2 regions of the Pseudomonas sp. L5B5 genome follow, and region 2 is predicted to be linked to the other one. Evidence: riboswitches for the same ligand, from Rfam matches in the RefSeq annotation. Region 2 holds a riboswitch; the other holds the start of a gene.
The links. A riboswitch is a leader RNA that binds a small molecule or an ion and turns the genes downstream of it on or off. The one in region 2 is predicted to bind cobalamin.
Positions count from the first base shown of each region.

Region 1 (3,396 bases), 1.5 Mb from region 2:
CCGCACCGCACTGTGCCCGTCTAGCACCGCCTGGGGGACCAGGGAACCGGCGTAGATGATTACCGGACAGCGGTGGATCAGGCGTTGGCCCTTGACGGTGATCAGTTCGGGATCGCCGGGGCCGGCGCCGATGAAGTAGACAGTCATGGCTGTGTCCTGTGAAAAAGGGGCCGGAGCAGGGCTTCAGATGAAGAATGCTCATGATCGAAGGCGGGGATTATCGGGATTCTACGGGCAAACGGCCAATGCCAGGGTCGCCTGGGGGTGCTTTTGCCGGGGGACCAGGAGTCGTGCCGGCTCCCCTTGCAGGGTTTCGGCCATGGCCAGGGCGGCGCTTTCAGCGACGCCATAGCAGCCGGTGCGCTCGAAGGCAACCTGGGACCTGTGGCTCAGGCGCGGGCTGTAGGGGGCCAGCTGGGCGCTGCTGAAACAAGTCAACCGCAGCGACAGCTGTTGTGCCAAGGCCAGCAGGCCCGGTTCATCCTGCTTCAGGTCGATGCTGGCCAGGGCCTGCACTTGCTGCAGGGCCAGGCCATTTTCTCGCAATACCTGGTCCAGCAGGGCGCGCAGGGTGCTGGCCGGGCAGCCCTTGCGGCAGCCCAGGCCGACCACCAGGGCCGGCGCTACGCCCCTGGATGTCATGCCTGATGGCCGTCCTCGCCCTTGCGCCGGAACAGCCAGGCGCTGATCAGACCCAGGGCCAGCCAGAAGGCGGCATTGGTCAACTGCGAAGCGATCTTGAACTGTGCCTCCAGTGCCTCCGGAGCCAACATCGAGTGCACTTCCGGCTGCGGTGCGCCGAGCACGTGGGGCACGGCGATAATGGCGGCGCCCAGCAATTTGAGCAGCCAATTGCCGGCGAACACGATCAAGGCAATGCCCGTGGCGGTGGAGGCTGCGGCGCCTACCCACCAGATCTGGCGTTGGGCCAGGTCGGCGGCGGCAGTGCCGGGCAGTTCAGGCGGCAAGCCCAGGGTGGGGGCCAGGCAGAAGGTCGCGTAGCCGGCCAGGCCCCAGAGCAGGCCCTGGGAGGTGCGGCTTGGGGCGCGCAGGGTGTAGAGGCCGGCCAGCATCAGGGCGAAACCGACGGCGACCACCAGGTTGCCGCCCGTGGTGGACAGCACTCGCTGCCAACCGTCTTCCGGCTCCCAGGCCTCTTCGTCATGGACGTGGCCCGCCATGGCGCCCGGAGCGTGTTCATGGACTTCCTCGGTGGCCGGGGCTTTCTCGTAGGTTTCCGCCTGGAGAATCAACGGGGCGACCCAGAAGCTCTGCAGCAGGGTCAGCAGCAAGGCGGCCAGCAGTCCGGTGAACCCTGCGGTTTGCGCAATACGCTTGATCATCGGGCAGGCCTCAGTGGCAAGGGAAGGCGGCGCTGTGGCGGGTATCGTGGGCCGCGTTGTGCACGGCCTCGATGTGCGAGAAACCGGCGAAGTACACCAGGCAGGCGCCGAGGATCGAGGCACCGATGGCGGCCACCAGGCGTTGGCTCAGGGTGGTGGTGCTGCTGGCGGAATGGCTGGTGCTGCTGATGGTCGACATGGCGCGTCCCCTTGGGTTTGTCAGCGGGAAGCGGCGCAAGAAAACCCCGCGTGACAGCCACGCAGGGTTTGCAACAGCGCCCGCCCACCGCGGGTTTGTCATTCGTGTATTGCGGGCCGGTCTCCGGGCTTGCGAGGGGCCGGCCTTTGGGCCGTGCCGGCAAGTGTCACCTTCCCATGCCCAGGGGCACAGTGGATCTGACACTTCGCTCGCTTACCGTTGCGGGGGCAGCACCGGACTGGTCACGGCTGGCAAGCGCGTGATTCACCGGTTTCCCGTTTCACCCTGTGAAGGGCACCCGTAACAAGTTGTGTAGCAAATCATGGGCAGGGGAGCGTCGTCAATTGCCGGCTGGCGTGGCCTTGGCCACACATGCGCATTGACCGCCCTGTACGCTCTGCGTAGCCTTGCGCCTTCGAGGTTCTTCGGCCAGTGGTCGAAGCTAAGACGGGAACGCGGTAGAAGCCGCGGCTGCCCCCGCAACTGTGGAGGGTTTCATTCCTGCAAGGCCACTGCCTGGCGTCCACGACGCCGGTGGGAAGGCACAGGAAATGTCAGTCCATGACTGACAAGCCCCCAGCCAGGAGACCTGCCTCGACCCAGATTCTCACTACAACCGGGCGGGGTGATCCGGTGGCGAAATCAGTACGAGCCCTGTGCCGTGCTTGTCGTCCCGCATGCCCGCCACCTTCGCCAAAGGGCATCCGATGAAAACACTGGCCAAACTTCCCGTCACCATCGTCACCGGCTTCCTGGGCTCGGGCAAGACCACATTGCTGCGGCACATGCTGGACAACGCCCAGGGGCGTCGTATCGCGGTGATCGTCAATGAATTCGGCGAACTGGGCATCGACGGCGAGATCCTCAAGCAGTGCTCCATCGGCTGCACCGAGGAAGAGGCCAGCGGCCGAGTCTACGAGCTGGCCAACGGTTGCCTGTGCTGCACCGTGCAGGAAGAGTTCTTCCCGGTGATGCGCGAGCTGGTGGCGCGCCGTGGCGACCTGGACCATATCCTCATCGAAACCAGCGGCCTGGCCTTGCCCAAGCCTCTGGTGCAAGCCTTCCAGTGGCCGGAGATCCGCAGCGCCTGCACCGTCGACGCGGTGATCACCGTGGTCGACAGCCCGGCCGTCGCCGCTGGCACCTTCGCCGCCTTCCCGGACCAGGTGGATGCCCAGCGCAAGCTCGACCCCAACCTCGACCACGAATCGCCCCTGCACGAACTGTTCGCCGACCAGCTGTCCAGCGCCGACCTGGTGATCCTCAACAAGACCGACCTGATCAGCCCCGAAGACCTGGCCAAGGTCCGCCTGGAAGTGGCCGAGGAGCTGCCGCCGGCGGTCAAGGTCATCGAAGCCAGCAGCGGTCGCCTGCCGCTGGACGTGCTGCTGGGCCTGGGTGCCGGTTCCGAGGAACACATCGACGGCCGCCACAGCCACCACGACCATCACCACGACGGCGATGACGATCACGACGACCATGACCACGACGCCTTCGACTCGATCTCCATCGAGTTGCCCGAGGCCGACGAGAGCCTGCTGCTCGATGCCCTGACCCAACTGGTGGTCAAGCACGGCATCCTGCGGGTCAAGGGTTTCGCGGCAATTCCCGGCAAGCCGATGCGCCTGCTGATCCAGGGCGTAGGCACCCGTTTCGACAAGCATTTCGACCGCAAGTGGAGCGCTGATGAAGCCCGGGCCACGCGCCTGGTACTGATCGGCCAGGAGCTGGATGCGGCCCTGCTGGAAGCGCAACTGCGCGCCGCCCTCGGCGCCTGACCCGTGCACCTGCTCAGGACCCAGCCCGGCGGATTCGTGTCGGATGACAACATTGCCGACCTTGGACAAACCCCCG
Region 1 is NZ_CP084742.1:26,094-29,489, forward strand. Features, by position in the region: gene cobM (precorrin-4 C(11)-methyltransferase) at 1-147, opposite strand, end outside; gene LGQ10_RS00090 (cobalamin biosynthesis protein) at 229-642, opposite strand; gene LGQ10_RS00095 (CbtA family protein) at 639-1,343, opposite strand; gene LGQ10_RS00100 (CbtB domain-containing protein) at 1,354-1,542, opposite strand; cobalamin riboswitch at 1,639-1,859, opposite strand; cobalamin riboswitch at 1,944-2,154, shown strand; gene cobW (cobalamin biosynthesis protein CobW) at 2,250-3,320, shown strand; gene cobN (cobaltochelatase subunit CobN) at 3,324-3,396, shown strand, end outside.
Region 1: another riboswitch for cobalamin. It lies ahead of LGQ10_RS00100 (CbtB domain-containing protein); the one in region 2 lies ahead of LGQ10_RS06760 (TonB-dependent receptor plug domain-containing protein).

Region 2 (3,396 bases):
AGGCTGCCCTTGTAGTCCAGGCCCAGCTCGGCATTGACGCTCTTTTCCGGCTTGAGGTTGCGGTTGCCTTTTTCATAGGGCTCGTTGGCGAACAGCTGCTCGGCGTTGGGCAGCTTGAAGGCATTGCCGTACTGGCCGCGCAGTTGCCAGTTGGGCGTGAGGTCGTACAGCGAGGTGAGCATGCCCACCGTGGCGCTCTCGCCACCGCTCATTTTTTCGTGGCGCACGCCGATGCTCGGGTGCCAGTCCGGCAGGGTATCGAACACCGGGCGCAACTGGGTGTACAGGGCGTTGGCCTGGGCCTTGCTGTTGTCGATCTTGAGTACGTCGTCCTGGCCCTTGAACCACTGGTTGTCGGTGCCGAATACCAGCACATGGCCGCCGTCCAGTTCGGCCTTGCCTTCGGCCTGCACGCCCCAGTCGGTGAAGCCCCAGTAGTCGTTGTGGTTGATGATCTTGGTGCCGCCATCATCGCTGTTGTTGATACGGGTGTAGCGCGTATCCCAGTCGTTGACATGGCCCTTGACGAAGTAGCTGAAACGCTCGCCCAGGCGTTGCTCGAAGGTGGCGGTGGCGATCTGCTGGACCCGGTCGTTGGTGGTCTTCTTGTTGTTCGCGGCGCGGGCGAAATCCAGGTTGGCGTCGGTGTACTGGTAGAACAGTTCCAGGCGCGAATCGTCGCCAAAACCCTGGATCGCCTTGGCGCCGAAGGTGGTCACCTCATAGGAGCGCTTCTTGTCCCGGGTGCTGGCGTTGTAGGCGCTGTTGCGAAACGGCTGGTAGCCGTCGGAGACGTTGTGGCTGACATAGGCCAGCAGGCCGAGGTCGCCCAGGCCGTTGCTGACGATGCGTTCCACCCGGGCATCGCCGCTCTTGCCCATGAAACTGTCCAGGCCCAGGTTGACTTCGCCGGAGGCGTCGCGGGTCTGTGGGCTGCGGGTGACGATGTTGATCACCCCGGACACCGCCTGGGTGCCGAACAGCAGGCTCTGGCCGCCCTTGAGCACTTCGATGCGCTCGATGGCGTTGGCTGGCAGGGTATCCAGGTACAGGCCGCCGTACAGGCGGTTGTTCAGGCGCACGCCATCGAGCAGGATCAGCGTGTCGTCGTTGCGTCCGCCCAGCAGCGAATAGGTGCCGTAGTCGAAGGGGCCGTTCTTGGGCGCTACATAGAGGCCCGGCACGTACATCTGCAGCACCCGGGTGATGTCGCTGCTGGGACCGGCACGCTCGATCTGCTGGCGATCGATGACGTCTACCTTGCTGCCGTACTTGGCCATCTCGGCCACGGTAGTGGATTCCACCGACGGGGCAGACACGAACTGCTGGTCCAGCTTCAGGGATGTATCGTCGGCCAGCAGCCAGGGGCTGAACAGGCAGCCGAGCAGGGCGCCGCCCATGGAACGGCGCGGAGCACGCCAGTCGCGCGCAAGGGAAGTGTCTGTTGTTTTCATTGTTGGTCTTCTCGAAAGTGTCTTCGGGAAGCACGCAGGGAGAAGGTGGCAGGCACGCGCACGCGCCCACACCGGCCCATGCCCGCCCACCGCAGGATTGCCAAACAGATACTTCAGGCCGGTCTCCGGGCTTGCGAGGCTGGCTGCATTCGCCTTCCCATACCTTGGGTACAGTGGCGTGTTGAATGCAGCACTCGCTTACCGTTGCGGGGGCAGCACCGGACTTGCCTCTGGGGGCGCACCGGTTTCCCGTTTCACCTCACGCACGGCGGCGTGAGGCACCTGAAACAGGGCGGCATCTGAACACTCGTCCTACCGTTCGTCAATCCTGTGGCCGCCATGATTGCGCCCGCTGCGCAGCCATACCGTTATCGCCGAGCCCAGCGCAGCTCGTGTAGCCGCTGCTGAGCCTGCGAAGCTGCGCCAAGGCCCGCAGGGCCTTCATTGTGGAATTCGCAAGGTTTGCGCCCGCTGCGCGGTCGTACGCAGCCTGCGGCAGCGGCTACACGAAGCAGAGCTTCACGGGACGGTGGCGGGGGAGGTGCGTACCGGGGGCTGGTCGCTGGCACTCGAAGGGCAGGCCAGCAGCGGCACTGCGCGAACCGAATCACCGGGTTGCAGTTGCAGGCGCTTGGTGGTCTGGCGGTCCACCAGCAGGCAGCCGGCTACCAGGCGCCCCGGCGCAGCGGTGATGCGACAGCTTTCCAGGCGCCGGTTGTGGATCAGCCACATCGGCGCCTGCTGGTCAGGATTGCCCACCAGCAGCGGCAACACCTGGCTTTCGCGCACGCTGCGGATCTTCGTCACCTCGGCCTCGATCAGCGGGCCGCCGTCGAAGACGTCGATGCAGCCCTGGTGACTGAAACCTTCGTCGCGCAAGATGCCCACCGCCTGGTCGGTGCTGGCATGGGCCTGGCCGATGGAGGCCTGGGCCTGGGTGCTGAGCAGGCAGGTGTAAAGCGGTTGGCGCGGCATCAGTTCGGCGATGAAGGACTTGCTGCCCTGACTGGACAGGCGGTTGGCCTGCTGGAAATCCATCTTGAAGAAGTGCCGACCCAGGCTGTCCCAGAATGGCGAGCAGCCCTGGCTGTCGACCTGGCCACGCAACTCGGCCACCAGCTTGTCGCCGAACAGCGTGGGGTATTCGGCGACGAACAGCAGGCGGGCGGTGGACAACAGACGGCCGGTGTGGCCCTGGCGCAGGTCATGGCGCAGGAACAGCGAGCACAGCTGGGATTGTCCAGTCATGTCGTTGCACAGGAACAGGGTCGGGACCTGTTTCTCGATGCCCAGCCCGGGTGCGCTGCCACGGGTGACGCCGAGCCGATAGTTGTAGCAGGGCTCGCGCAGGCCGATGGCGCCGCTCAGGCCGCAGATACCGGTCACTTGCTGGTCGTCATCTTCGAGCACGAACAGGTAATCGGCGTCGGCGCGCTCCACCTGGCCGGCAAAGGCCCGCTGGGCCCAGCGCACCCGGTGGTCCAGGCGCTCGGGGTCGGTGCTGAGGTTATCCAGCTCGCGCTGGCAGCCTCCCAGCAGGCGCAGCACCGCCGGCAGGTCGGTGACGCGGATCGGACGCACGATCATGCTCTGGCTCCTGGCAGCGGGCTGGTTGTGGGGAGGTAGGGACGCAGGGTCATAACGCAATGCTCCGCACCGGGTCGCCGGGTTCCAGCTGCAAGGCCTGGAGCATTGCCTGGTCCAGGCCCGTGAAGTCGCCGGGAGCCTCGTCGAGCAGGGCGACGATGGCGCGAAAGCCTTGCAGCCGATCGTTGCTCAGCAGCCATGGACGGCCCTGGCCACTCTGCGCAGCGAGGTAGCTGGTGGCGATCCGGCTCTGGATGATCGAGCGCAGTTCATGGTTGCGCCCCTGCAGGGTCGGGCCGGCGTCGAACAGGTCGACGTACTGGGTGGGGGAAAAACCTTCGTCCACCAGGATGTC
Region 2 is NZ_CP084742.1:1,509,118-1,512,513, reverse strand. Features, by position in the region: gene LGQ10_RS06760 (TonB-dependent receptor plug domain-containing protein) at 1-1,400, opposite strand, end outside; cobalamin riboswitch at 1,553-1,755, opposite strand; gene LGQ10_RS06755 (arginine N-succinyltransferase) at 1,974-3,041, opposite strand; gene LGQ10_RS06750 (arginine N-succinyltransferase) at 3,091-3,396, opposite strand, start outside.